Regions from separate parts of the Desulfomicrobium apsheronum genome, predicted to be linked through region 2. Evidence: predicted binding sites of a transcription regulator. Region 2 holds the regulator's gene; each other region holds the start of a gene.
What was found. Region 2 encodes sigma-54, which starts transcription at its own class of promoters, with help from an activator protein. Its sites were predicted from a motif close to CTGGCACGGNNNNTGCTT; they were not measured.
Positions count from the first base shown of each region.

Region 1 (7,161 bases), on a different contig from region 2:
GGCGTGACCAGATAGCGGACAGGGTCCACGTCCATGGTCGAGAGGGCGTCGATCTGCTCGGAGATGCGCATGATCCCGATCTCGGCGCTGATGCTCGAACCGGCTCGGCCGATGAGCATGATCGCCGTCAGCACCGGCCCGAGTTCGCGCACCAGGGACAGGGCCACGGCCACGCCGAGCATGCCCTCGGCGCTGAACTTGATCAGGGTGTAGTAGCCTTGCAGTCCAAGGACCATGCCCGTGAAGAAGGCCACGAGAATGATGATGTTCAGGGACTTGAAGCCGATGAAATATATGTCGTGGAGAATCTTGGGCAGAAGTCGGCGCATGTGGATCATGCCCAGAACAGCAGTCAGGGAGAAGACTCCCCACTGTCCCACGTTCTTGACGATATCAAGCGATGTTGCCCCGAGCAGTGCGGGGATGGCCAATATTTTTTTCATGCTTCCGTCATGCCGGCATGGAATCTTTCCATGTAGTGCGCGATGGCGAATGCCACTGCGTCGCTGTTTTCCGGGGTTGTAATGTATTTGCCTTCCTTATCCAGGAATGCATCCGCGACTTTGAAAGACATCTGTACCAGTTCAAGCATGTCTTTGTCGTTGTGATCGTTGCCGATGGCCGCACTGGGCGCCCCGTGCAGATCGTGATGATTGACCAGATGCATGATTCCGGAGGCCTTGGAGACATCCGCCGCGAAGATTTCGATCCACATGGACTGTCCATCCAGCGGGGACGTGGCCCTGATCACGCTGTGATTCCCCAGTTCCCGGTTGATGCGGTCATGCATTGCCGCGTCGTTTCCGTCAACGATAGCCACGATCTGGGATGCGGCGCGCATGTCGCGTGAGCCTGTGTTTTCCCGTCCGTGGTCTGCGTACAGGGCCAGGCGTCGATCAAAATCCGCGACGTTCCTGTGCCCCCGGTGGTACTCGAAACGATGGCTGTGCGGAAATTCCTCGTGCACCATGAAACTCAGTCCGAGTCCGGACAGGAAACGGCAGATATCCTGCACTTCCGGCCCCGTCATGAAGGACGAACGCATGACCTCCTGCGTCGGCCAGTTCACGATCTGGTTTCCGGTCGAAAGGATCAGATAATCGGCCGGAAAATCATCCGCAAGACAGGCCCTGGCCGAATACAGCGACCGCCCCGTGGCGATGACGCGCATGATCCCCTGATCGCGAAGCTCCCTGAAGGCCCGCAGATCGCCATCGGAGATCTGGCCGTCCCGCAGCAATGTCCCGTCGAGGTCACTGACGAATATTCCACGGTATCGATCGGTCATATCAGTTCAAAGCTGCTCATGGACACGGGGGCGTTCAGACTCGGGAGCACCCGTTCCAGAAAGACTCCCTCGCGTTCCGGAAAATTGTGGCCGAAGGTGGCTCGGATGGCCATGGAGACGAACTGCACGGCCCGGTCCAGGGACAGGGGCAGGGAATCGCCCTGCAACAGGGAACCTGTTATCACGCTGGCGAAAATATCTCCAGTGCCGGGGTAACACGCAGGAATATATGGGCATGCAACCTTCCAGAAGCGGCTGGCGTCCTTGTCGAAGGCCACGACAGACGTTCCCCGGCCGTGCTCTTCGGGAACACTGGTGATGATGACGCAGCGGGGCCCGAGATCAGCCAGGGCGCGGGCCCAGATCTTTATCTCCTTGGTTCCCGAGATGACCGGGGGGCCTGCCTTGCCCAGCAGCAGGGCCGCCTCTGTGATGTTCGGTGTGATCACGTCGGCGGAGGCGACAAGACTGCGCATGCCGTCGACCATGCACCTGTCCATGGTGTCGTAAAGCTTACCGTCGTCGCCAAGCACCGGATCGACCACGACCAGGGTGGAATCGGCGCGGAATGTCCTTATGAAATCACTGACGATGTCGATCTGTTCCGGCGAACCCAGAAATCCGGAGTAGATGCCGGCAAAGGACAGCGACAATTGGCGCCAATGGTCAATGATGTAGCGCATGTCCGAGGTCAGGTCGCGGAAATGGAAGTTGGCGAAACCGCCCGTGTGGGTGGAAAGTATGGCTGTGGGCAGGCTGCAGACCTGAATTCCAAGGGCTGAAAGAATGGGGATCACAGCCGAGAGTGACCCCCCTCCGAACCCGGAAAGATCATGAATCGCAGCGACGCGTTGGATCACGGAATGCAATGCCGAAGCTCCATGAAAAGACGTTCAACCCGTCCGGGACGAACAGGTTGCAGTCTTTCTTTAAGGTGTGCCGCGAGCAATTGCGTCAAAACGGCCCCTCATGTCAACGGCCTAACCGTTGAGATAGTCCAGCAGCCCTTTGCCGGCCTTGAAAAAAGGCATTTTCTTGGGCTTGACCTGCACCGACTCCCCGGTCTTGGGGTTGCGGCCGACATAGCCTTCGTACTGCTTGATCTTGAAACTGCCGAACCCCCTGATTTCAATCCGGTCTCCGCGCAGCAAGGCGTCGCGCATGGAGTCGAAAAAGCTGTCCACGATGGTGGAAGCTTCATCGTTGGAAATCTTGATTTTTTCGGCAAGGGACTGAATAAGTTCGCTTTTGTTCATTGTTCGCTCCAGATTGCGATTCGGGAAAACTCATGATCCTCAAGGGATGGTTCATGGACGCCGGGGCATTTGTTCAAGGCAGACCGGCCAATGTCCAAGGCAATAGCTTGGGGCAAAAGATACGGTCCATCATGAAAATTCAGAACTTCATAATAAAAATCAAGAACTATGGGAAGTTATTCTCTTCATGTTCTTAAAAAAAAATTATCTTCCGCCGGGCTCTCGGCCACGTTTGGCCCTCGACCGATTGCAGATCAGGCTCGGGCTTCCGGTAAAAATCTTCTTCTATCTGATATTACAGTCAAATCTAGAAAAAGACAATTCCCTTCTTGAAAAATGTGCATAAAAATCAAAGGACAAAAAATGTCCGCCACGCCCTGCGCATCAGGGAAGGACGGGCGTAAGGCGGGCAATGGCCCGAAGACAGGGAGTTTTTTATTTCTTTTTGCGGCCCGATTTTTTCTTTGCGGGGCCAGCACTTCGCGCGGGCGCTGCACAACGGTTCGCGCAGCTTTTCGGGCGAGGTTCGCGCCTTGCGTCCATGGGACGCCCGGGAGCCCTGTCTTCAGGCGGGAGCAGGATGCGATGCTGGCGCAGCCGTTCTTCGTCTGTGCGGGGCACATGGACGGGTTTGCCTTCCGGCGTGATGCCAGCATGATACATGGCCGTGGCCACGGCTCCGGGGATGGGGATGAAGCACTGCACCTGTCTTGGCTTCCAGCCGCGGGCGCCGAGCCATCCTGCCAAGGCGCGCATGTCGTCGTCGGTGGTGCCCGGGAAGGCGCTCATCAGGTAGGGGATGACGTATTGTTCCTTGCCCGCCTGTTTCGATTCGCGGGCGAAGATCGTCAGAAATTCTTCGAAAACGCGGTTGCCTGGTTTGCGCATCAGCCGCAGGACGTGGTCGCATACATGCTCGGGCGCGATTTTGAGCTGTCCGCCCACGAATTCGCGCAGATAGCCGCCAAGGGCAACCATGTCCTTAAGGGCCAGATCGAAGCGAACTCCGCTGGCCACGCGCACGCCGCGCACGCCAGGAGTGCGGCGCAGGGTGCGCAGCAGATCGAGGTGGGCCTTCTGGTCCATGCTGAAATGCGGGCAGACGGTGGGCGTCATGCAGCTTGCCCGTTTGCAGGGCTGGCCTTCCTTGTCGCAATACGCGCCCCACATGTTGGCGCTGGGGCCGCCGACGTCGGAGACATGGCCCTTGAAGTCAGGGCTTGCCGCCATGCGGCGGACCTCGTCCAGAATGGAATCCCGGCTGCGCGAGGCGATGCGTCGGCCCTGGTGCAGGGCCAGGGTGCAAAACGAGCAGCCCCCGCCGCAGCCGCGATGGCTGGTCACGGAGTCGCGGATCATCTCCTCGGCCGGAATGGGCTGGTTGTAGGCGGGGTGAGCCTTGCGGGCGTAGGGCAGGGCGTAGACCCTGTCCATTTCCGCCGTGGTCAGCGGAGTGGCCGGCGGCGCGATCAGGATGGATCGGTTTGCGACGCGCTGCACGGCCCACTGCGTACCGTCGTGGACCTGCTTTTCGAGCAGGAGTGTGGCCCGCATCAATTCCTTGGGGTCGGCAAGCATGTCTTCGTGGCTGGGAAGCTTGATATCTGCGGGGAGATCTCCGTCGGCGATGACGGTGCCGGGGATGCCCCTTAAATCCCGGTCTGCCTGCAACCGGGTCGCGATGTCCAGGATGGCTCGTTCGCCCATGCCGTAAACCACGGCGTCGGCCTTGGCATCAAGGAGGATGGGCTTGCGCAGGGCATCGGTCCAGAAATCGTAATGCGTGATGCGCCGCAGCGAAGCCTCGATGCCGCCCAGAACCACGGTCAATCCCGGAAAGGCGCGTCGCAGCAGGTTGGTGTAGACGATGCAGGCCCGGTTGGGCCTGGCTCCGGCCCTGCCGCCGGGCGTGTAGGCGTCTTCGGAGCGTTTTTTGCGAAAGGCGGTGTAGTGGGCCAGCATGGAGTCGATGGCTCCGGCCGAGACCCCGGCGAAAAGACGCGGGCGGCCCATGACGAGCAAGTCCTCGGGATCGTTCCAGCGCGGCTGGGTGATGATGCCGGTGCGCAGTCCCTGCGCCACCAGCGTCCGGCCCAGAAGGGCCATGGCGAAGGAAGGGTGGTCCACGTAAGCATCGCCGCTGACCAGAAGCACATCGAGTTCGTCCCAGCCAAGCTGGTCCATCTCATGGCGGGTCATGGGCAGAAATTTGGGCTGGGGAAGGGATTTGCTGGAAAAAAGGCTCATGGTTCGGGCCTATAGGCCCCCGCGCCCGAGTGGGCAAGAACAAAAAAAGGCGGCCCGAAGGCCGCCCGGCAGGCGATGTCGCCCTGAGTGCGAAGGGGTTTTCTTAATGTGCCTTATGCGCCCGGAGTGGCGGGAGCGGCGTTCGGGGCTGGCACCATGCCCGGACCCGTGCCAGGATTCATGCCAGGATTCATGCCCCGGCCCATGCCACGCTGGCCGAATTCACCGTGGCCGCGGCCATGTCCGCCCTTGCCCCGGCGGTCATGCATGCCAAAGCCCATGGGCAGGTCGATGCCGATTTCCTTGCTCACCCGGGCCTGCAGGGCTTCGCGCTTGGTCTGCATCTGGGCGCGCAGGTCGCTCAATTCGCCGACCAGGGCGGTGATGGTTTCAGGCTTGGTGTTGGGGTTGCCGGACAGGGCCTTGAGCAGGGTGTGCTTCTCCCACATGGCATTGCGCATGGGGGTCATTTCCTTGCGATGTTCGTCCAGAATGCTTTTGAGCTGGTCCTGCTTTTCCTGGGGCAATTGCTGGATGGCAGGGTTCATGTTCCGGCCCGTGCAGTCCCCGGCGCCACCCATGCCGCCCATGCCACGCATGGGGCCGGCGAAAGTCAGGGTGCTGAGTACGACGATGCCGAAAATGGCCAGGATTGCGATGCTTGTCGTTCTTTTCATGAGATCCTCCAAATGGTTTTGATTAGCGAATGTACCAGAGAGGATATCAAGGGGCGTGCCAGAGTGGGTTTTATTTCTCAACTATCTGTTTTATTGAGCTTTTTAAGCCGTGATTGTCGATTGTTTCGCTTCTGCCCTCGTGCAGGCGGATAGAATCTGACCACCTGCCTGAAGCTTTCGGTCAGAATCTGACCAGGTTCAGGCCGAATGCAGCTTTGGATTGTTTTTGTGGCGATTTTTGTCGCGCAGTGTTTTCTTTTCCAGGTTGCGGCGCATGGCTTCCGTCAGATCGACCCCGGTTTGGTTGGCGATGCAGGTCAAAACAAAAAGGACATCGGCCAGTTCGTCGCCCAGATCGTTTTTTTCGTTGTCCTTGAAACTCTGGTCTCCGTAACGGCGGGTCATGATGCGGGCCACTTCGCCGACTTCTTCCATGAGAATGCCGAGGTTGGTCAGTTCGGAAAAATAGCGGACCCCGATTGTTTTCACCCAGGCATCGACATCTTCCTGCAGTTCGTTAAGGCTCATGATGCGCTCCTTTTCGGCCTGCCTACGAAATCCTTTCCTGCGTGGCAATGTGCGCGTGACCGATGAGTTTTGAAGTCCGTCACCGTCAAATGAAACAGCGATTTGTAATGGGGCCTGCCATGACCGGGCAGGCAGGATATTTGCTAGAAGAGGGCTTCGTTGGTAGTTTCCATGTTCAAGGATGACAATCAGACCGCGAGGCGTGCCGGGCATGCCTTGCTTCAAGGACGGCACGGGCAATGATCAATCAGGCACCTCTTTCGACATCCATCTTCTGGCGGCGGCGCGGCCTTATCCTGCTTGTGCCCGCAGTGCTTACGGCCGCGATTCTGATCTGGCTCGCCGTGGAGGGACGCGCGCGGGAGCAGCGCACCATCGCCCGCATTCTAACCACCCAGGGCGAGACCCTGATCCGGTCCGTGGAGGCCGCCCGGCGCATGGGCATGCGCGGGCAGGATGGGCGGCAGTTTCGCCTGCGCTTTCTCATGGACGAGATGATCCGGCAGGGGGACCTGCGCTTTTTGGGGCTGATCGACGCGGCAGGGCGCTTCGAGGCCCTGAGCGAGGCCGAGCCGGGCAGCGGCGTCACGGCGGAGGCGCTGTCCGCCCTGCCCGCATCCACGGAGCCCGCGTGGGCCATCATCCGGCCCGGCGACGATCCGCTCTTCGTGGTCTATCGCTATTCCCGTCCGCCCCGGCGCACAATGCACGGAGGCATGATGCACGAGACCGTCCCGAATTCAATCGATGAGCGCACGCTCATTGCCGTGGGCCTTGACGCCTCGCTCTACCTGCGCGCCGTGCGCAAGGATGTCCTGACCCTGGCCATGGCCGGTGGTCTTGGTCTAGCCTTGGCCTTTGCCGGGGCGGTCACGCTTTTCTGGCGACGCAAGGTGGCAGGGCTTGAAAGAGAGGTGGCCCGGCAGGAGCGGCTGGCCGCGCTTGGCACCCTGGCCGCCGGAGTGGCCCACGAGATCCGCAATCCATTGAGCTCCATCAAGGGCTTTGCCACCTATTTCGGCGCCAAGTTCGAAGCCGGGACGCAGGATCGGGAACTGGCCGAGGTCATGATCGGCGAGGTCGACCGCCTGAACCGCGTCGTGACCGAGCTGCTTGAACTGACCCACCCTGCGCAGCCGCGCCTTGCGCCCACCGACGTGTCCGA
Region 1 is NZ_FORX01000013.1:40,831-47,991, reverse strand. Features, by position in the region: gene BMZ40_RS12370 (MlaE family ABC transporter permease) at 1-443, opposite strand, end outside; gene BMZ40_RS12365 (HAD-IIB family hydrolase) at 440-1,288, opposite strand; gene BMZ40_RS12360 (pyridoxamine kinase) at 1,285-2,157, opposite strand; gene BMZ40_RS12355 (HU family DNA-binding protein) at 2,269-2,544, opposite strand; gene BMZ40_RS12350 (YgiQ family radical SAM protein) at 2,980-4,791, opposite strand; gene BMZ40_RS12345 (periplasmic heavy metal sensor) at 4,905-5,468, opposite strand; gene BMZ40_RS12340 (nucleotide pyrophosphohydrolase) at 5,667-5,996, opposite strand; gene zraS (two-component system sensor histidine kinase ZraS) at 6,236-7,161, shown strand, end outside.
Region 1: the regulator sigma-54 is predicted to act here: its motif matches at 5,513-5,530, upstream of BMZ40_RS12345 (periplasmic heavy metal sensor).

Region 2 (7,161 bases):
CACCCAGCATTCCGTCAAGGAACTGCGCAGCCTTGGCATCCAGCCGGACATCATCCTCTGCCGCTCCGAAGTGGACCTTGGCGACGACATCAAACGCAAAATTTCATTGTTCTGCAACGTGGACCAGGACGCGGTCTTCACCGCCATAGACGTAAACCACATCTACGAACTGCCCCTGACCCTTTATAATGAAGGTGTTGACCAGAAAATCGCCATTCTCCTGCGACTGGCCGCCAAGAATCCGGACCTGCAGGAATGGAAGAATCTCGTCTACAACCTGCACCATCCAACGTCAGAGGTCACCATTGCCATCGTCGGCAAGTACGTGGACTTGAAGGAAGCCTACAAGAGCCTGCATGAGGCCCTGACCCATGGCGGCGTGGCCAACAACGCGGCCATCCGCTTCCTGTACGTCAATTCCGAGGAAATCACCGCCGAAAACGTGGCCGAGACCCTCGCCGAGGCCGACGGCATCCTCGTTCCCGGCGGCTTCGGCATCCGCGGCGTAGAAGGCAAGATCGCGGCCATCACCCATGCCCGCGAAAACAGGACCCCCTTCTTCGGCATCTGCCTTGGCATGCAGTGCGCGGTCATCGAGTACGCCAGAAGCGTCATGGGCCTGACCAAGGCCAACTCCGAGGAGTTCGACCTGACCACTCCGGATCCGGTCATCTATCTGATGAAGGAGTGGTTCGATTTCCGCAAGAAGTGCGTGCAACGCCGCGACATGACGAGTGAAAAAGGCGGAACCATGCGTCTTGGCGCCTACCCCTGCGTGATCGAGAAAGACACCCGCGCCTTTGAAGCCTACGGCGCGGTCGAGGTTTCGGAACGTCATCGCCACCGCTACGAATTCAACAGCGCCTACCAGAGCCGTTTCGAGGAAGCAGGGCTGACCATCAGCGGCCTGTCCCCGGACAAGAGCCTGGTTGAAATAGTGGAAATCAAGGATCATCCGTGGTTCCTGGGTTGCCAGTTCCATCCGGAATTCACCTCCACCCCCATGCAGCCACATCCGCTGTTCCGCGAATTCATTCGCGCGGCCGTGGCCAACAAGAAAGCCGAGTAACAACATGATTGACTGCTCCACCCTGGTCGCCGGCCGCCCCTTTCTCATCGCCGGACCCTGCGTGCTCGAAAGCCTGGACATGGCCATGACCGTGGCCGTCGAATTGCAGGCCATCGCGCGCGATCTGAATCTGCCGCTCATCTTCAAGAGTTCCTATGACAAGGCCAACCGCACGGCCGGAGCGAGCTTCCGCGGACCAGGGCTGGACATGGGGCTCGATTGGCTGGCCCAGATCAAGAGCCGCACCGGGCTGCCCGTGATCACGGACATCCACGAGCCGCGCCAGGCATCCCTGGTGGCCGAGGTGGCCGACGTGCTTCAGATTCCTGCCTTCCTTTGCCGCCAGACCGATCTGCTGCTCGCCGCCGCGCGCACCGAGCGCATCGTGAACATCAAGAAAGGACAGTTCATGGCACCCTGGGACATGCAGGGACCGGTGGAAAAAATCCGCTCCGAAGGATTCGAGCGCATCTGGCTGACCGAGCGCGGATCCATGTTCGGCTACAACAATCTGGTCGTGGATTTTCGCTCCCTGGTCATCATGAAGCAGTTCGGCTGCCCCGTGATCTTCGACGCCACCCACTCCGTGCAACTGCCCGGCGGACAGGGCACGTCCTCCGGCGGCCAGCGCGAGTTCGTGCCGCCGCTGGCCCGGGCTGCCGTGGCCTGCGGCTGCCAGGGCCTCTTCATGGAGATCCATCCGGACCCGGACAAGGCCCTCTGCGACGGCCCCAATTCCTGGCCCCTGGCCAAGGCACGCACCCTTCTCTCGGAGCTGGCGGCCATCTGGAGCATCCCAAATGAATGCTGAACTCCTCGCCCGGGACGTGCGTCTGATCATCCTGGACGTGGACGGGGTGCTCACCGACGGCGGCCTCTATTATGACGAATCAGGCTGCGTGATGAAACGCTTCAACGTCCAGGACGGACTGGCCATCAAGATGGCCCCGCAGGCCGGCATCGAATTCGCGGTCATCACCGGCCTTGATTCCCCGGCAGTGCGCAGGCGGGTCACGGAGCTTGGCATCAGCCATTACTATCCCGGCCATCACCGCAAGGCCCCGATCCTGCGCCGGATTTCCGAAGAGACGGGCATCCCCTTGGCGCAGATGGCCTATGTCGGTGACGACTGGGTCGATGCGGCGCCTATGTCCCTGGTCGGGCTGCCCATCGCCGTCCCCAACGCCCGCCCCGAGATATTGAAACTCGCGGCCTGGACCACCAGATCCATGGGAGGCCAGGGTGCCGTGCGCGAAGCCATAGATTTCATCCTGCGCGCCCAGGGCAAACTCGAAGCCCTTTGGCAGGACTGGGTCCGGGAATGAAGCGACTGTTGGTCGGGCTTTTGGCCCTTGTCGTTCTGGCCGGAATCGCGATGCTCGGCAAACGCCTGCTCTGGCCCGAGCGTCTGGACAATCCGTCGATCCGGAATCTGGATGTGGACCTGAGCCTCAAAGGCGTAAACCTGAGCCAGGGCAAGGACGGCAAGAAGCTCTGGAACCTGAGCGCCACCGGCGCCGACTACTCCGAAAACGGCGATGAACTGACGCTCGCCGCCCCGATCATCGTCTATTGGGGCGAAGAAGGCGGGGAACCCATCGAAGTTCGGGCGCCCAGGGGGCAGGTCTGGCAAAAAGAGGACCGGGCCAGAATGTGGGATGGGGTCAACGGCACCCAGGGCCAATACGAGATGCGCTCCGAGACCCTTGACTACACAGGACAAAACCGCACACTCGTGCTCGGCGGCACGGTTGAACTGACTGGCGAATCCATGCAGGGCCGCTCGGACACCCTGACATATTTTCTGGACACAGGGGACTTCCTGGCCCAAGGCAACGTCCAGGTCATCATGAACTGACAAGCGGGTTACCAAATGCGTTCACTCATAATTCTTCTCTTCCTCGCCTGTGCGACGCCTCTCTGGGCGGCCGAGACCGTCCCGGTCAAGATCACTTCCGACACCATGACCTACACCCAGAAAGGGGACCAAGTGATTTTCACCGGCTCCGTGTATGTCATTCGTCAGGACATCCAGCTCTGGTCCGACACGCTGACCGTGCTGCTGGAAAAAAAGGATGGCGCCAAGAACGCCACCCAGAGCGTGCCTGACGAGCAGGGAGCCATCAAGAAAATCATCGCCAAGGGCAACGTGCGCATAAAAGCGGACAAGGGCCGCACCGGCACCTGCGGAAAGGCCACCTACGAAGCCGACAAGGACCTACTGACCATGGAAGACAGCCCCATGCTCATGGAAGGCGCCAACAAGATCCAAGGCGAGGTCATAAAGCTCTACATCAAGGAAAACCGCAGCGAGGTCCTGGGCGGCAAGGGACGGGTCGAGGCCATCTTCAACACTCCCGCCGGCAACCAGGGGCTTGGGCAGTGACCACCCTGACCGGTCAGAATCTGGCCAAGCGTTACGGAGCCAGGGATGTCGTGCACGACATCGAGCTTGACGTGAGCCAGGGCGAAGTGGTTGGCGTCCTGGGGCCCAACGGGGCAGGCAAGACGACCACCTTCTACATGCTCGCGGGCATCGTGCGGCCCACGCGGGGACAGGTCCTCCTGGACGGCCAGGACATAACCCGCTGGCCCCTGCACAAAAGGGCCCGCGCGGGCATGAGCTACCTGCCGCAGGAAAGCTCAATCTTTCGCAAACTGACCGTGCGTCAGAACCTGCAACTGATTCTCGAATATTCGGGATTCTCACGCGACGAGCAAAAGCACACGGCGGACAGGCTGCTCGATGAACTGGGGATCACCCGCCTTGAAGGACAGCTGGCCGCCTTTCTGTCCGGCGGAGAACGCCGCAGGCTGGAAATTGCCCGCGCCCTGATCCAGAATCCAAAATTCATCCTCCTGGACGAACCCTTCGCCGGCATCGATCCCCTGGCCGTGGACGACATCCAGGCCATCATCCGGGACCTTCGCGACAAGAACATCGGCGTGCTCATCTCCGACCACAATGTTCGCGAAACGCTCCAGATCTGCGACCGTGCGTACCTTGTCCACGACGGCCGCATCATCCTGAACGGCAGCCCGGAAGAGATCGTCGCCGACCCGGGTGCGCGCAAGGTTTACCTCGGTGAAGGATTCAGCCTCTAGCGGACACGATTTTCCAAGGATTGCCAGGACCTAAGCTTTATGGCAGATTCGTTACTGGGTAGTTTTTTAGCCTGCAATCCTCTGACACGGTGAAACCAAATCAATTATGGGCCTTGAACTCCGACAAAACCTCAAGCTGACGCAGCAGCTGGTCATGACACCGCAGCTGCAGCAGGCCATCAAGCTGCTTCAGCTCTCCAGATTCGAGCTTCTCGAAGCCGTTCAGCAGGAGTTGCTTGAGAACCCCATGCTTGAGGAGGGGGTCAAGGAAATTTCAGAAGAGCACGAAATCCAGGCTCCGGCAGAAACACGCCCGGAAACTTCCTACGAAGACGCGGAGCTGATGCGCAACGCGGACTGGGAAAACTACCTCGGCGATTTTTCAAGCACCGCCAAGCAAGTGCAGTTCAAGGAGACCGAGGCCCTTGAGGAGATGATGTCCTACGAGGCCAGGCTCTCGGGCAAGCCTTCCCTGGATGGTCATCTGCTGTGGCAGCTCTGTCTGTCCAACATCACCGAAGAAGAGGAGATGATCGGCGAGGCCATCATCGGCAACCTCGATTCCCAGGGCTACCTGATGAGCACCGCCGAGGACATCGCCTCCGAGACGCTCTCTCCCCTGGCCCTGGTGGAGTCCATGCTGCATCGTCTGCAGCGCTTCGATCCCGTGGGCGTGGCCGCGCGCTCTCCTCGGGAATGCCTGCTCATCCAGCTGGAAATGCTGGGCCAGGACGATCCCATCCTGATCTCCCTGGTGGGGGAACATCTCGAAGACATCGAAAAGCGCCGCTACAAACCGCTCCTGCGCAAGTTCAAGATCCAGATGGAGGATCTCAAGGCCTATCTGGACATAATCCAGTCCCTGGACCCCATGCCGGGCGCCAGTTACGGCAGCGAGAGCACCATATATGTCAGCCCGGATGTTTTCGTGTACGAATACGAAGGGGATTTCGTCATCGTCATGAACGACGACGGCCTGCCCAAGTTGCAGCTCAGCCCGTACTACATGGACGACATGCACCTGGCCGTCAAAGGCCCGGACCGTGAATATCTGCACGACAAGATGCGCTCCGCCATGTGGCTCATGAAGAGCTTGCACCAAAGGCAAAGAACATTATATAAAGTGGTTGAAAGCATTGTCAGGTTTCAGCGGGGCTTTTTTGAACACGGGGTGACCAAGCTCAAACCGCTCATCCTCAAGGATGTAGCCGATGACATCGAAATGCACGAGTCCACGGTCAGCCGGATCACCACGAACAAATACGTGGCCACCCCGCACGGCATCATGGAACTGAAATTTTTCTTCAATTCCGCGCTGGAAATGGATGATGGAACCCAGGTCGGATCCGAATCGGTCAAGGCCATCATAAAGAAAATGGTCAGCGAGGAAGACCCGAAGCACCCCTACAGCGATGAAAAAATCGCTTCGGTGCTGAAGGAACGGCTGGATGTGAACATCGCCCGGCGAACAGTGGCCAAATATCGCGCGGTGCTGGGGATCGATTCCTCATCAAAGCGAAAACAGGTTTTTTGATATCCCGCCCTTTGGGCCGCCCCTTTCGGACGGCAAAAAGGGCTGACCCTCAACAATCGAGGAGGCTTCCATGAGGATTACCTTCAATTTCAAAAACTTCGATCCTTCCGACCATCTGCGCAAATACGCCAAGGACCGCTTCGGCAAGCTCGCCAAATTCATGGCCGGCACCCCCGACGCTGAGCTGCAGGTCAATCTCGAAGTGGAGAAATTCCGGCATGTCGCCGATATAGTGCTGACTGGAAAGAACGTGCATATCTCCGCCCGCGAAGACAGCGAGGACATGTACTCCACCGTCGACCTCGTCTGGGACAAGCTTGAAGCCCAGATGCGCAAGACCCGCGATAAGGACAAGAGCCGACGCAAGGGCGGCAGCGACAGCCCCCGCATGGACGCCGCGAGTTTTGACGACGACGCGGACACCAGGCGCAAGCCCGTCATCCAAAAAACCGATGACTTCTCGCCCAAGCCCATGATCGTTGAAGAAGCAGCGCTGCAGCTTGAAAGCTCGGACAACGAATTCCTCGTATTCCTCAACGCCGAAAGCGAAAGGATCAATGTCATTTACCGACGCAAAACCGGCGATTTCGGTTTGATCGACCCCGGGGTATAGGGAATGAAGCTTGCTGAATACCTGGACAAGGATTTGATCATCTCCGACCTCTCGGCCAGGACCAAAACCGAGGTCCTGGCCGAACTCGTTTCGACGCTGTCGACCAAATACCCCGATCTTGACCCCAAGCGCGTGACCCAGGTCCTCATGGACCGGGAAATGCTCGGGACCACCGGCATCGGAGACGGCATCGCCATCCCTCATGGCAAGCTGGACAGCATCGATCAGGTTCTGGTCATTGTCGGCCGCAGCCACGAAGGCGTGGATTTTGCCAGCCTGGACCACAAGCCGGCCAGCATCTTTTTCACGGTGCTGGCTCCTTCAAACGTGGTTGGCCTGCATTTGAAACTCCTGGCCACGGTTTCCCGCCTGCTCAAAGACGGATCGTTCCGCCAGGCCTTTGCCAATTCCCCCGGTCAGGAAGGACTGTGGCATCTGCTGCAGACCGTCTAGCACGAACGCATTCGGAGTATCCCCATGCAGCCTCAACCTGAACAGAAAAACGTGGTCATTGTCTCCGGCATGTCCGGTTCAGGCAAAAGCACGGCGCTCAAGGTCTTTGAAGACATGGGCTTTTTCTGCGTGGACGGACTTCCGGCGCGCATGGCTCCGGCGCTCATCGAACTGTTCTTCAACTCCTCCGCCAAGGACTACCCCGGGCTGGCCATGGGCATGGATCTGCGCCAACCCGACTTTGTGGGTCAGTGGAAGGAAGTGCTGCTTGATGTCCAGAAGTTTTCCGTGCGGCCGACCATTCTCTTCACGGATTCCTCCAACCAGATCCTGCTGCGCAGATACGCCACCACCCGCCGTCCGCATCCCCTGGCCTCGGGCAACTTG
Region 2 is NZ_FORX01000006.1:82,148-89,308, reverse strand. Features, by position in the region: gene BMZ40_RS08215 (CTP synthase) at 1-1,069, shown strand, start outside; gene kdsA (3-deoxy-8-phosphooctulonate synthase) at 1,074-1,880, shown strand; gene BMZ40_RS08205 (KdsC family phosphatase) at 1,870-2,394, shown strand; gene lptC (LPS export ABC transporter periplasmic protein LptC) at 2,391-2,927, shown strand; gene BMZ40_RS08195 (LptA/OstA family protein) at 2,943-3,455, shown strand; gene lptB (LPS export ABC transporter ATP-binding protein) at 3,452-4,174, shown strand; gene rpoN (RNA polymerase factor sigma-54) at 4,281-5,708, shown strand; gene hpf (ribosome hibernation-promoting factor, HPF/YfiA family) at 5,779-6,321, shown strand; gene BMZ40_RS08175 (PTS sugar transporter subunit IIA) at 6,325-6,774, shown strand; gene rapZ (RNase adapter RapZ) at 6,799-7,161, shown strand, end outside.

Region 3 (7,161 bases), on a different contig from region 2:
GTTCGTCGTCGTTGATTTCGATGACCAGGGTTCCGGCCTTGATGGCGGCCTCGGCCTCGGCGACCTTGGCCTTGACGTCGGCGGGGACCTTGTCCTCGAAGTCGTGGAGGGGCGCCAGGGAGGCTCCGCCCTTGGCCATCATGGTCCATTCCCGGTAGTCCTCGGCGGCGAAGGTTCCGGCCTTGACCCGCTCGATGGCGTGGTTCAGGGCCGCTTCCATGTGCCACAGGGCGGAGGTCACGACCACGCCCTGGCCGTTTTCTTCCTTGTTCATGTCATTGACGTTGCCGAAGGCGACGATGCCCTTTTCGCGGGCTGCGTCGACCACGCCGGAGCGTTCGGCGTAGAGCACGTCCACGCCGGATTCGACCTGGGCGTAGGCGAATTCCTTGGCCTTTGGCGGATCGTACCAGGAGCCGATGAAGGAAACCTTGAACTGGACGGCCGGATTGACGGCCTTGGCGCCGGCCATGAAGGCGTGAAAGAGGCGGTTCACTTCGCCGATGGGGTAGCCGCCGACCATGCCGATTTTATCGGATTTGGTCATGGAGCCCGCGATCATGCCCATGAGGTAGCAGGGCTCGTGGATGTAGTTGTCGAAGACGGACAGGTTTGAGCCGTCGGGGCCGAAGGTGTCGCCCATGAGATAGGCTACGTTCGGGTAATCCTTGGCCACCTTACGCACATCGCGGGAGATGCCGAAGGCCTCGCCGACGATGAGTTGCACTCCGGCTTCGGAGTATTCGCGCAGGACGCGGATGTAGTCGGTGTTGGAGACTTTTTCGCTCCAGACATACTCGATTTCACCGGCCGCTTCGGCCTTTAAAAGCGCCTTGTGCAGGGTCGCATCCCATTTCTGCTGGATGGGCTGGGTGTAGATGCCCGCGACCTTGATTTTTTCGGCCATGGCCGTGGTGCCCATGAGCAATGCCAGGCCGAGCACGGCCAGGAACAGGGTACGTTTCATTTGTGTCCTCGTGTTTCAAAGTTGTGTGGAGAAGGGCCGGACCGGCAGAAGCAGTATGCATGCCAGAGCATTCCGGCAGGCATGGCGCGGTGTGCCTTCGGTCCGCACCCGGTCCGCGAAAGGTGAAAGACCGGACTTTGTGTCATACGGCTGATGCCCAATGGCGCAACTTTTGTCCATGAAAAAAGGGTGTGCGCTGCTCGGAACCGATCGATTTCGCAGGTATTCATGGATGGTACGGGCCGTACTTGGAAGCTATCATCATGGGTATGTTTCTGGACGACACGGCCATGCTGGTCATCGTCGCGCCGCTGTACATTCCGCTCATCATCGCTCTTGGATTCAACCCCATCTGGTACGGGGTGCTCTATACGGTGACCTGTCAGATCGCCTACATGACTTCGCCCTTTGGCTACAATCTCTTCCTGATGAAGGCCATGGCGCCAAAAGAGGTCATCCTGGTCGACATCTATGGTTCCATCGTGCCTTTCGTCACCCTGATGGTGATCGGCCTCGGTCTGATCATCGCATTTCCGCAGATCGCCCTCTACTTGCCGGAGCTGTACTTTCCCAAGTAACACATGCGCGAACACGGCCGGGAGGCTCCCTCCCGGCCATCAGCAAGGGGGAATGACATGACGCGAGGGATGGCTGGGATGTTTGAGAGGCCCGTGGGCAAACGTATTTTCAGAGGGGTGCGGCAGCCGGGGCCTGCCGGTGTTTTTCATGACAGCAACTCATCCATCGGGATGCTTTTTTTTCTTGGAGCGATGCTGCTCCTGGTCCCGGCCTCGTCCGGGTACGCCATGGATACGGCCTCGTTGCGGGCCATGGCGGGGCAGATGCTGCTGGTCGGCTTTCGCGGGACGGCGGTGAACAATGACTCGCCCATCCTGCGTGACATCCGGGAGTACAATTTGGGGGGTGTGATTCTCTTTGACCGCGACGTGCAGCTGAAAAGCACGGAGCGCAACATTCAAAGCCCCGAGCAGGTCAAGGCGCTGACCGCGAGCCTGCAGGCCAACGCCCGAACCACGCTGTTTGTAGCCGTGGACCAGGAAGGCGGAAAGGTGCGGCGCTTTCGGGAGGAACGGGGTTTTGCGCCGAGTCCCTCGGCCAAGGTCATGGGGCAGGGCAGTCCGGAGCAGACACGACTTGAAGGCGAACGGACCGGGAAGCTTCTGGCGGGCCTTGGCGTGAACCTGAATTTCGCACCCGTGGCGGATGTGGACGTCAATCCGCAAAGTCCAGCCATCGGAGCCCTGGAGCGCAGTTTTTCCGCTGATCCGGATCAGGTCGCGCTCCATGCCCATGCCTTCAGCCGGGGACTGCTCTCGCAAGGGGTGCTGCCCTGTCTCAAGCATTTTCCCGGGCACGGCAGCGCCACGGTGGATTCGCATCTAGGACTGACCGACATCAGCAAGACCTGGACCTCGGCAGAGCTGCGACCCTATGAGCTCCTGATTCCGCTGAAGGCCAGTCCCCTGATCATGACCGGACACCTCTTTTTGCGCCGGTTCGACGAGGTTCATCCGAGCACCCTGTCCAGGGCCGTGCTCACGGGGATTTTGCGGCAGCGACTCGGGTTCGAGGGCGTGATCGTTTCCGACGACATGCAGATGCGAGCCATTGCCGAGCATTATGGCCAGGCCGAAGCGATTCTCCTGGCTGTCGAGGCCGGGGTGGATATTCTGGTTTTCGGCAACAATCTGGACTACGACCCCGACATTGTGCCCAAGGCCGTCGATGTCCTGGTCAAGGCCGTGGAGGAGGGACGTCTCTCCGTCGAACGGATCGAGGCCTCGCATCGGCGCATTCAGGCCGCCAAGCAGCAGCTTCAGACCAGCCTTGCCTGGGGGCCGCAGGCACAGCCATGACCACGCCCGCGATTTGCGGGCGTGAAGAAAGACCAACGGCGCACGGCTTCGCCTTGCCCGACAGGACATGAAATGAAACGAACTTTGAAGGATGTGCTGGCCAAGGCCTCGCCCCTGCGCTCGGGCGACGTCCTGGCCGGAGTGGCGGCCGCCACGGAAGAGGAGCGGGTGCTGGCCCAGATGGAGCTGGCCGGGGTGCCCCTGACCCGCTTTCTGGAAGAACACGTCATCCCCTACGAGGAAGACGAGGTCACGCGGCTGATTATCGATACGCACGACCAGATGGCCTTTGCGCCCATCCGCAGCCTCACCGTGGGCGAGTTCCGGGACTGGCTCCTGACCGATGAGGCCGACAGCGATACGCTGGCCCGCCTGGCCCCGGGCGTGACACCGGAGATGGCCGCGGCCGTGTCCAAGCTCATGCGCCTGCAGGACCTGGTGCTGGTCGGCTCCAAGTGCCGGGTCACGACCCGCTTCCGGAACACCATCGGCCTGCCGGGCACCTTTTCGGTCCGCCTGCAGCCCAACCATCCCACCGATAACCTTTCGGGCATCGCGGCCTCGACCCTGGACGGCCTGTGCTACGGCTGCGGCGACGCGGTCATCGGCATCAACCCGGCCACGGACAGCCTGGACAACATCTGCCGCATCTCCGACATGCTGGGCGGGCTCATCGCCCGCTACGCCATCCCGACCCAGAGCTGCGTGCTGACCCACGTGACCACGACCATGGAGGCCATTGAACGCGGCGCGCCCGTGGACCTGTGCTTCCAGTCCATCGCCGGGACCGAGGCCGCCAACGCGAGCTTCGGCGTGCGGCTGTCCCTGCTGCAGGAGGCGCTGGAGGCCACGCGGTCCCTGGGGCGCGGCACGGTGGGGGACAACGTCATGTATTTCGAGACCGGCCAGGGCAGCGCCCTCTCGGCCGGGGCGCACCACGGTGTCGATCAGCAGACCTTGGAGGCCCGCGCCTACGCCGTGGCCCGCCGGTTCGAGCCGCTGCTGGTCAACACGGTGGTCGGGTTCATCGGGCCCGAGTATCTGCTGAACGGCAAGCAGATCACCCGCGCGGGGCTGGAGGACCATTTCTGCGGCAAGCTCCTGGGACTGCCCATGGGCGTGGACGTCTGCCATACCAACCACGCCGAGGCCGACCAGGACGACATGGACGCCCTCTTGACCCTTCTTGGCGCGGCGGGCTGCACCTTCGTCATGGGCGTGCCCGGGGCCGACGACATCATGCTCAACTACCAGTCCACGTCCTTTCACGACGCCGCCTACCTGCGCAAGCTCCTGGGCCGCAGACCCGCGCCGGAGTTCGCGGCCTGGCTTGAGTCTTCGGGCGTGATGGACGGGGACGGACGTCTCGTGCCCATCGAAAAAAGCAACCGTCTGCTGGGCCTGCCGGGCGCCATACGGGAGGACTCATGAGCGATCGGACCACGGCGCCCGTTACGGTTTGCGCAGACCCCTGGGCGGAACTCAAACGTTTTACAGCGGCCCGCATCGCCGTCGGGCGGAGCGGGTCGAGCCTGCCCCTGGCCGAGAGCCTGGCCTTCAGGCTCGATCACGCCCGGGCCCGCGACGCCGTGCACACCCCGTTCCGACGGGCGGAGCTGGCTGAGAGCCTGCGCGGGGCGGGCATCGCCTGCGTCGAACTTGAGTCGGGAGTGGGCGGACGGGAAGAATACCTGACCCGGCCCGACAAGGGCCGGCGTTTGAGCGAGAAGTCGGTTGCGGTTCTGCAGGGGCTGGACAAGGGCTTCGACATCTGTCTGGCGGTGGGCGACGGCCTCTCGGCCCGGGCTATCCACGAGAACGCCCCGGATTTCGTGTCGGCCTGCGTACGCATGTTCGTGCAGGCCGGCTTCAGCGTGGCCCCGGTCTGTCTGGTGGAAAACGCACGCGTGGCCGTGGCCGACGAGATCGGAGAAATCCTGCGGGCCCGGCTGTCCGTCATTCTCATTGGCGAACGCCCGGGTCTGTCTTCGCCCAACTCCATGGGCGTCTACCTGACCATGAGCCCCCGCACGGGCACCACGGACGAGGCCCGCAACTGCATCTCCAACGTGCGCGATGGCGGTTTGAGCCTGGTGGAGGGCGTGCGCAAGCTCGGGTATCTGGTGGAGGAGGCTTTCCGGCTCGGATTGAGCGGGGTGGGACTCAAGGACAGGATGGCGGCGGGGCATCTGCCCTTCGGTCTTTCGGAGTCGGCGATTACGGGCGGGATGCCGAAAAGTTGAGGGGGACAGGGCAGGATCAGGCTGCGCCGGTTAGCGCTCGGGCAACTCCGTGCCCCGATTCATGATTTTGATATACTCCGCGTAGCTGAACAGTCGGTTGCGTTTCCGGGCCGTGAGTTCCCTGACGATGCCGAGTCGTTCCAGATGCCCAAGGGCCTTGTTGACGGTGGCGGCCGTGAGGCCTGTTTTTTTCGTCAGCCAGTTCGAGGTGGCGATGGGGTGTTCCATCATCGCCCGGTGTACTTGCAAGGTGGACGCGGCGGCGCGGCCGAGGCTGCCGATGGCGTCGCGGTCGGCGGCGGCGACGCTGTGGAGCTGGCGGGCCGTTTCCACGGCCTGCCCCGCAGTGACGATGACGGCTTCAGCGAAGAAGTCGAGCCAGGCTTCCCAGTCGCCCGTCAGGCGGACGGCGTTGAGCAGTTCGTAGTAGCGGCTGCGGTGGGCCTTGAAGAAGAGGCTGAGATAGAGCAAAGGCTCCCGCAGGACTTTCCCGTCGCACAGCAGCAGGGTGATGAGCAGGCGGCCCAGACGCCCGTTGCCGTCGAGAAACGGGTGGATCGTTTCGAACTGCACGTGGGCCAGGGCGGCCTTGACGAGGGGCGGCGTCGGCTCCGGGCGGTCATGCAGAAAAAGCTCCAGGCTGCCCATGCAGTCCAGGATTTTTTCGGGCGGCGGGGGTACGAAGGCCGCGTTGCCAGGCCTGGTGCCGCCGATCCAGTTCTGGCTGCGCCTGAACTCCCCGGGCGCCTGATGGTTGCCCCGCCCTTTGCTCAGCAGTACGCCGTGAATTTCCCGCAACAGCCGTAGCGAAAGCGGGAGCCCTTCCGCCAGCAGTATCAGGCCGTGGGCCAGGGCGGCGGCATAGTTGCTGACCTCCTGCACGTCATCCAGGGGCACGCCCGGCTCCTGCTCCAGTTCGAACAGCAGCAGGTCCGCCAGCGACGACTGGGTGCCTTCGATCATCGAGGACAGCACCGCCTCCTTGCGCACGTACATGTACAGGAACAGCGCCGTGTCCGGCAGCAGTTCCGAGACGCTGTCCAGGCGGCCCAGCGCCAGCAGCGCTTCGTCGAACCTGCCGCGCAGCTCCGGCGTCCAGTCGATGGGTGGCCGTGGCGGGAGCGGCGCGGGGACAAAGGCCCTGACCTTTTCGCCGACCGTGGTCGTGGTCACGTATCTGCCCTGAAGGGAGCGTTTCATCCGGTTGCTATCCTCAAATAAGAATGCTCGTTATTTTACGTTAATAGATAAACGTAAAATAACGAGCGAAGAGAGGAAAGGCAAGGGGGGAATTTCGGTGCATCTCCCTTGCCTGCACAACGACAGAGGGGTGGCTGCGGCGAAGGCCATGGGGGCCATGACTCCGATCGGCAGAACGAGGCAAGGTGTCCAGATGCGCACGCTCAGATACCTCCGTACGTGTTTTGCAGAAAATGTGACGCCATGGACTGCGACTAGCACCGGATTACGTTGCCTGTAAGGTGTTCGTCTTTTTATGCCTGTTGGGAATTGTTGTGTGCAGACAGATTAGTACATTTCTGCCGAACAGATGGCGTATGTTTCGGTATGCCAAAGGAGCGTCTTGCCGCCCGGACCCGCCTGCCGTAGCGTGTGTCCATGATTGAATTCACGCTTCACCCCACTCTGGCCACGGATTGCCATGTTCTCGGCAGCTGGCGGGACATCCGCCTTCTGCTGCACCGGGACGCCCAGGTGCGCTGGCTCATTCTGGTGCCCGAAACCTCGGCCGGGGACTGGCACGAGCTGCCCGGCGGCCTCCGGGACCGGCTGGTCGCGGCCTCGTCCGCCTTGTCGGCCATGCTCAGGTCGGACTTCGCCTGCGACAAGGTCAATGTCGCCGCCATCGGCAACCTCGTTCCGCAGTTCCATTTCCACGTCATCGGGAGATGGCGGACCGACCCGTACTGGCCGGGCGTCGTCTGGGGCAGGGTTGTGCCGGGGTGTGTCTACGAAGACGGTGAGGTTCGGCGCGTGAAGGCGCGGGCGCTGGAATGCCTGCCGGGGAGCGGTGCGTGACCGTGTCCGGACGCCCCGACACCGAGGACGTTCTCCC
Region 3 is NZ_FORX01000003.1:175,812-182,972, reverse strand. Features, by position in the region: gene BMZ40_RS04995 (BMP family protein) at 1-967, opposite strand, end outside; gene BMZ40_RS04990 (TRAP transporter large permease subunit) at 1,231-1,545, shown strand; gene BMZ40_RS04985 (glycoside hydrolase family 3 protein) at 1,639-2,844, shown strand; gene BMZ40_RS04980 (ethanolamine ammonia-lyase subunit EutB) at 2,917-4,275, shown strand; gene eutC (ethanolamine ammonia-lyase subunit EutC) at 4,272-5,087, shown strand; gene BMZ40_RS04970 (Fic family protein) at 5,118-6,287, opposite strand; gene BMZ40_RS04965 (HIT family protein) at 6,705-7,124, shown strand.
Region 3: the regulator sigma-54 is predicted to act here: its motif matches at 1,016-1,033, upstream of BMZ40_RS04995 (BMP family protein).

Region 4 (7,161 bases), on a different contig from region 2:
CAATCACAGACAAAGACAGATCTTTCATTATACATCAGTTGGGGAACAGCACGGCATACTTTGAGTATGACGTGAACCCGGCATACTACATCGGGAGCAGTCCGAAAGCTGGCCACCTCAAGGCGTATCTTGTTGCGTTCATCATCGACCAGCAGACTGGAAAAGTACGCGACATTCAGGTTTATCCAAAGTTGGAATGAGCACTTTCTTTTCAAGAAAATGGGTCGTCATGGCCCGCGCAGGTAGCCCAAACAAAAAAATAGCCACCCTTCGCCGGATGGCCTTTTGTTTCCAAGTAGAAAAAACAGGGCGCTGGAGTCGCATAAAAACCCACAGCGGAACCCACAAAGAAAAAAGGGATTTCAGCGTTTAAGCTGAAATCCCTTATCTTCTAATGGCGGGGCCGATGGGACTCGAACCCACGGCCTCCGGCGTGACAGGCCGGCGTTATAACCGACTTAACTACGACCCCGCATTTTGTCTTCGTGGTGGGCGGTACAGGGATCGAACCTATGACCCTCGGCTTGTAAGGCCGACGCTCTCCCAGCTGAGCTAACCGCCCCGTCCCGTCCAACGAGAAACAGTCTTTATAGGGGCCAATGCCTACTGTCAAAGACTTTTTTAAGAAAATTTTAATTTCATTTTAAGTCTTTATATTTCAGCATATTACGAAGCAGGCAGTCGCCGCGAAATAAAGCGTCCTGCGGCCCCTTCAATGCGCAATATCCCAGAATCAGACAACTTTCTCTTTTCAGAACCACGCAGCGCCGCCTGCCAGCGGCGATTTTCCCGGCCATCAGAAATGCGTAGATACTCAAAACTGGTCGTCACACTCCATCACTTCCAGGGGCGCAACCTTGGAGCGCTTCCTGAGCCAGTTTATGCCGCGCAAGACTGGCCCGCGTGAGATAATGTACCTTTCCAGCCTGTATTTGCCGGGAAAATCCATGAGCATGATGCCGAGAAAAATGGTCAGCAGCCCCTGGCCGGGCAGAAAGAGCATAAGTACTCCGGCCAGGAAAAGGATCAGCCCCAGTGCGTTCTTGAGGATCAGCACGATCATGCGCAAGCCTGGACGGCGCCTGCGCCACGGCGTCTTGCCGCGTCTGTCAGCGCAGAAATAGTCGGCGGGGATGCGAGCGGCCACCAGGGGGATGACCAGCAGCGAGCCCACGAATGTCAACGCGGAAAAGGCGGCCAGCCAGCCAAGCCCTTCCGCCCACCCTTCAAGTCCCGCCAACATTCCCGCGCCCCGCTACCGGCCCTGGAATTCGGCCAGAGTCCGGGCGTACTGCTCGGGCTGAAGCCGGGGGCCGAAGGTCGTGACCACCTTGGATGCCGCCAGGCTCGCGAACTCGCCGGCCTGGACGTAATTCATGTCGTGAGTGATGCCGTACAGGAAGGCCCCGGCAAACATGTCCCCGGCGCCATTGGTGTCCAGGGGCGTGACCAGGCAGGCGTCGATCTCGTGCATGTCCACGCCGTCGTACACCAGAGCGCCCTCCCCGCCGAGGGTGACCACGAAGGTCTTGGCGTTGCGGCGCAGCTTGTCCACGGCCTTGGCCAGGGTGCGGCATTCGGCCCAGAGCATAGCCTCTTCGCGATTGCAGAACAGCAGGTCCACCCCTTCGCCGACAATCTCCTCCAGGCCCAGACGAAAATATTTGACCATGGACGGATCGGAAAAGCTCAGCGCCGTCCTGACCCCGGCTTCACGGGCGATGTTCATGGCCTGAACAACGGCTGGCCGCGCCGTGGGCGAGGTCACCAGATAGCCCTCGGAATACAGGAATTCGGACTCGCGCAGCTCTTCCGGGCACAATTGCGCGGCAGACAGGGACTCGGAGATGCCAAGATAGGTGTTCATGGTCCGCTCGGCGTCGGGCGTGATCATGACCAGGCACTTGCCGGTGACTCCGTCAGCGCGGCGCTCGGCAAGGTTGGTGCCGACCCCGGCCCGGGCCAGTTCCTGGGCGTAGAAATCACCCATCTCGTCGTTGCTGACCAGACAGGTATAAAAGGACTTTCCGCCGAAAAAGGCATTGGCCACGATGGTGTTGGCGGCCGACCCGCCGCCGGAACGGACGCTGCGCTCGCTACGCAGGTATTCGAGCAGCTCGAACTGCCGCTCTTCATCGACCAGGGTCATGAACCCCTTTTCCACGCCCATGGTTTCCAAAAAGGCATCGGGCACCTCAAATTCCATGTCGACCAGGGCGTTGCCCATTCCGTACACATCGTATTTTTTCATCAATTCTTCCTATGAGCTCTTTATTTTAATTGTATTTTTCATTGGTTTTATAGGTCCTATAGGTCGTATGGGACCTATATACGCAATCTAGCTTTCCACTACCAGGCATCCGCGGCGCATTTTCCAGACGCCCAGTACCGATTGCACCAGCGAGGCCAGCGGAATGGCGAAGAATACGCCCCAGAAGCCCCAGATGCCGCCGAAAATCAGGATGGCCGTGATGGAGGCGATGGGGTGCAGGTTGACGGCTCCGGACAGCAGCAACGGCACCAACAGGTTGGCGTCCAGAAGCTGGATCGCGAAATAGACGATCATGGCCCAGGTGAAATGCGCGTCAAGGCCCCACTGAATGTAGGCGATGATGACCACCGGCACGGTCACGACCACGGCCCCTATATACGGGATTATCACGGACAGGCCGACCAGGAGGCTCAGGAGCATGGCATAGTCCAGACCAAAGAACAAAAAACAGGCGTAGGTCGCGATCCAGACGATGAAGATTTCCCAGATCCGGCCACGCACGTAGTTTCCGGCCTGCATCTTGACGTCCATCCAGACCGTGCTGGCCAGGGTGTGGTCCTGAGGCAGAAAGCCGCACAGCCAATCAAGGATCACTTCCTTATCCTTCAGAAAGAAGAAGACCATGATCGGCATGAGCACCATGTAGACCACGAAGGAAAAGACGGAGCGCACGGAGGACAACGAAAAAGCCAGGACCTGCTGCCCGTACTGGGAAAACTGGGCGGTCAGGGAGTCGACCACGGTCTGCACCTGGGCCTCGGTCAGGATCGGATACTGCCGGGGCAGATGCACGAGGGCGTTCTGGGCCTTGGAAACGATCCAGGGAATGTTGTCGATGAGATCCGTGATCTGGGACACCAAAAGCGGCACCAGCGCCAGGATCATCACCGCCAGAAAAAGCATGAACAACCCGAAAACCAGCACCACGGCCAGCATGCGCGGCCAGCGGAAGCCGACCAGAAAACGCACCAGCCCTTCCAGAAGAAAGGAGATGACCACGCTGGCGATGACAGGAGCCAGCAGATTGCCTACGGAGAGGACAATTGCCCCGCTGACGACCAGCACCAGAAAAAGGATGACGAGTTGCGTGTCGGAAAAAACGGCACTCATCCATCTGCGAAAAATTTCCATGGGGGTTCTCACGTGCTCGGTGCAAAGACGCCACAGATATCTAGACACACGTGCGCCCGGCGTCAACACAACGAAAAAAGGCTGCCCGGAGGCAGCCTGAAGAGATTCCGTGAACCGGCCGGTGTTCGGCAAAGACCTGGCGAGGGGAGGATGCGCTTCGACAGGCCGGTTCGGGCGGAAAAATGGTTAACGGATGAAGAGCATCTCCTGGTAGCTGGGCAGCGTCCACAGATCGTCCGCGACGATCGTTTCCAGAAGGTCGGCATGCTTTCTGACCTCGCCCATGGCGGGCAGGATGGTCTTGTAGAAGTAGTTGGCGTGCTCCAGGGTGGAGTTGCCCTTGTCGCCTTCAAGCAATGCCTCAAGTTCGTAGGTGACCTTCTGCATGCCGCGCAGGTTGGCGGTCAGCTGATCCAGCGTGGTTGTGCCGAATTCCTTGCCGATGGCCTGGAGGTTGGCGCAGGCCGTGGCCAGTTCGCTCTGATAGCGGAAGGAAGCCGGGAAGATGACGGTCTTGGACATGCGCAGCATCAGATTGGCTTCGGTCTCGATGGTCTTGCAGTACTGCTCCAGGTAGATCTCTTCTCGGGAGCGCAGTTCGGCTTCGGTCAGCACGCCGTACTTGGTGAAGAGCTCGATGGTCGAGGGGATGGACAGCATGGGCAGGGCGTCGGGGGTGGCCTTCAGGTTGGCCAGGCCGCGCTTTTCGGCTTCCTGATGCCATTCGTCGGAATATCCGTCGCCGTTGAAAATGACCTGATCGTGATCGACCATGATCTTCTGCAAAAGATTCTGCACGGCTTCATTGAGCTTGGCCTTCTTGCCGCCGGTGGCATTTTCGAGCTCGGTGGCGACGTAGTCCAGGGACTCGGACATCATGGTGTTCAGGGCCACCTGCGAGCCGGCGATGGACATGGAGGAACCCACGGCGCGGAATTCGAAGCGGTTGCCGGTGAAGGCGAAGGGGCTGGTGCGGTTGCGGTCGCCCGGATCCATGGGCAGGGGCGGCAACGTATCCACGCCGATGTTCATGACGCTCTTCTTCTTGGAGCTCTTGACCTCGCCCTTCTTGAACTGCTCGAAGACGTCGGTCAGCTGCTCGCCGAGATACACGGACATGATGGCCGGCGGGGCCTCGTTGGCGCCGAGACGATGATCGTTGGAGGCGCTGGCCACGGTGGCGCGCAGCAGCGGACCGTACTTGTGCACGGCGCGGATGGCGGCGGCGCAGAAGACCAGGAACTGGGCGTTTTCATGCGGCGTGTCGCCGGGATCGAAGAGGCAGCCGACTTCATCGTTGCCGATGGAATAATTGAGGTGCTTGCCCGAGCCGTTGATGCCGGCAAAGGGCTTCTCATGCAGCAGGCAGACCATGCCGTAACGCTTGGCCACGCTGCGCAGCACGGTCATGACCAGCTGATTGTGGTCCGTAGCCAAGTTGCCCTGCTCGTAGATGGGCGCGATCTCGAACTGGCTGGGAGCCACCTCGTTGTGACGGGTCTTGACCGGCACGCCGAGCTTGAACAGTTCGCGGTCCACTTCCATCATGAAGGACATGACGCGGCGCGGGGTCACTCCGAAATACTGGTCCTCGAACTCCTGGCCCTTGGGCGGCTTGGCGCCGAAGAGACTACGGCCGGCGATGAGCAGATCGGGACGCGCGAAGATGAAATTGCGGTCGATGAGGAAATATTCCTGCTCGGGCCCGGCGTAGCTGGTCAGGGGCAGCTTGGTCTCGACGCCGAACAGCTTCAGCACGCGCTTGGCCTGCTTGTTCAGGGCCTGCATGGAACGCAGCAGCGGAGTTTTCTTGTCCAGTGCCTCGCCGGTCCAGGACACAAAAGCCGTGGGGATGCACAGGAAGGTCCCGTTGGGGTTCTCAAGGATATAGGCCGGGCTGGTCACGTCCCAGGCAGTGTAGCCGCGTGCTTCGAAGGTGGCGCGCAGACCGCCGGAAGGAAAGCTGGAGGCATCGGGCTCGCCCTGGATGAGCATCTTGCCGCTGAATTCGGCCACTGCTCCGCCCATTCCGTCGGGGGTCAGGAAGGAGTCGTGCTTCTCGGCGGTGAGGCCGGTCAGGGGATAGAAGACGTGGGTAAAATGAGTGGCGCCCTTCTCGATGGCCCAATCCTTCATGGCGTTGGCCACGACATCGGCCACGGACGCGTCAAGCTTCTCGCCCAGCTCGATGGTCTTCTTCAGGGATTTGTAGACGGTTTTCGGCAGGCGTTCACGCATGACCTTGTCGTTGAACACGTTGCTTCCAAACATTTCCGTCAGGGAAGTTTCGTTGAAATTCAGGGGCGCATGCATGGGTTTGTAGTCGGTGATTGCCTTGATGGCGTCCCTGCGGGCCGTGAGTCCGTTCATGATATCCTCCAGGACAAGTTGATGTATGCTTTTATTGCTACTTTGATCCGTGATTACAATTGCAAGGCATAAAGCAATTCAGATGCCATTAGCGCAACATGTTGAAATATATAAGCACCATGAATTTCGGAAGTAAATAGATTACATTTTTGAAATATGCAATCCCGGCAAACCGGAATTAATCCGGAATTAAATTACAATTTTGCAAAACAGCCCGCCATGCTGCCATCACCGGGCATGGCGCACCCTGCCTTGCATGGCGCGGATGGCTGCCGGGACAAAGCAATTCGTGACGTCCGCCTCACACGAATCATGTACATAAATGTCAACACGGATTTAAACCAGGCAAATAAGAGTTCAAAATTGCGCAGTGTTCTGCTAGTTTCAGGGCAGTCCTCAATTCCAACCCGGAGCCACCAATGCCCGCAGCCGTTCTCAGCGCCACGAACCTTCATCTTCTGTCTCGATATCCGATCTTCACCGCCGCCAAGACAGTGTGGGGATACGAGATCCAGGCCACCGCGAGCATTGTCCCGGACCAGCCTTTGGACCCTGAGCGGGTCAATGTAGGGGCCGCAGTCATTGCCGGTGATTACATCGGCCTGAACACCATACTGGCCCGCAACAAGAAAATGCTCCTCTCCTACACCCGGGAGCAATTGCAAAACCAGATTCCGTACGCCTTTCCGGCTCAGTCCTCCGCCATCCTGATCAGCCCGGATTTTCAAAACGACCCGGACCTGCTCCCGGCGCTGAAACAGATGGCAGCGGACGGGCACACCATCGCCCTGGAATGGAATGCCGGGGTCACCCCCCTGCCCCCTCTCATGGAACTGGCCGACGTGATCTGTCTTGGCACGCCGGACATGGCCGAAGAGCTTGCGAAAATCCCCCTGGTCGCCAAGACCGTGATCGTGCGCAACGTGACCACCCGCGAGGAAGTCGAACGGCTGCAAAGCCTGGGCATCTCCCTTTTCCAGGGGCGCTTCTTCAAGACCGCAGAGATCATTCCGGGCAAGAAGCTGTCCTCGCACCAGAATTCGCGTCTGCAGATTCTGCGCATCATCGAAGCCGAGTCGCCCGATCTGGACCAGCTGGCCCGGACCATCCAGGCCGACGTGAGCCTCTCCTACCGACTGCTCACCTATCTCAACTCCCCGACTTTCGGGTTCATGCGCAAGATCGACTCCATCCGCCAGGCCATCACGCTTCTGGGCTGGATCAACGTGCGCAACTGGCTGCGCGCCGTGCTGCTGGCGGACATCGCGCAGGGCGAGGAACAGACCGAACTTTTGCATCTTTCGCTGCGGCGGGGAAAATTCCTGGAACAGACCGTGGCCGGTCACGACTACTGGGACTTCAAGCCCGACGAGATGTTTCTGCTGGGC
Region 4 is NZ_FORX01000012.1:29,565-36,725, reverse strand. Features, by position in the region: gene BMZ40_RS11745 (hypothetical protein) at 1-200, shown strand, start outside; tRNA gene BMZ40_RS11740 (tRNA-Asp) at 396-472, opposite strand; tRNA gene BMZ40_RS11735 (tRNA-Val) at 487-562, opposite strand; gene BMZ40_RS11730 (PGPGW domain-containing protein) at 815-1,243, opposite strand; gene BMZ40_RS11725 (adenosine kinase) at 1,256-2,251, opposite strand; gene BMZ40_RS11720 (AI-2E family transporter) at 2,339-3,403, opposite strand; gene BMZ40_RS11715 (glutamine synthetase III family protein) at 3,590-5,773, opposite strand; gene BMZ40_RS11710 (EAL and HDOD domain-containing protein) at 6,193-7,161, shown strand, end outside.
Region 4: the regulator sigma-54 is predicted to act here: its motif matches at 5,845-5,862, upstream of BMZ40_RS11715 (glutamine synthetase III family protein).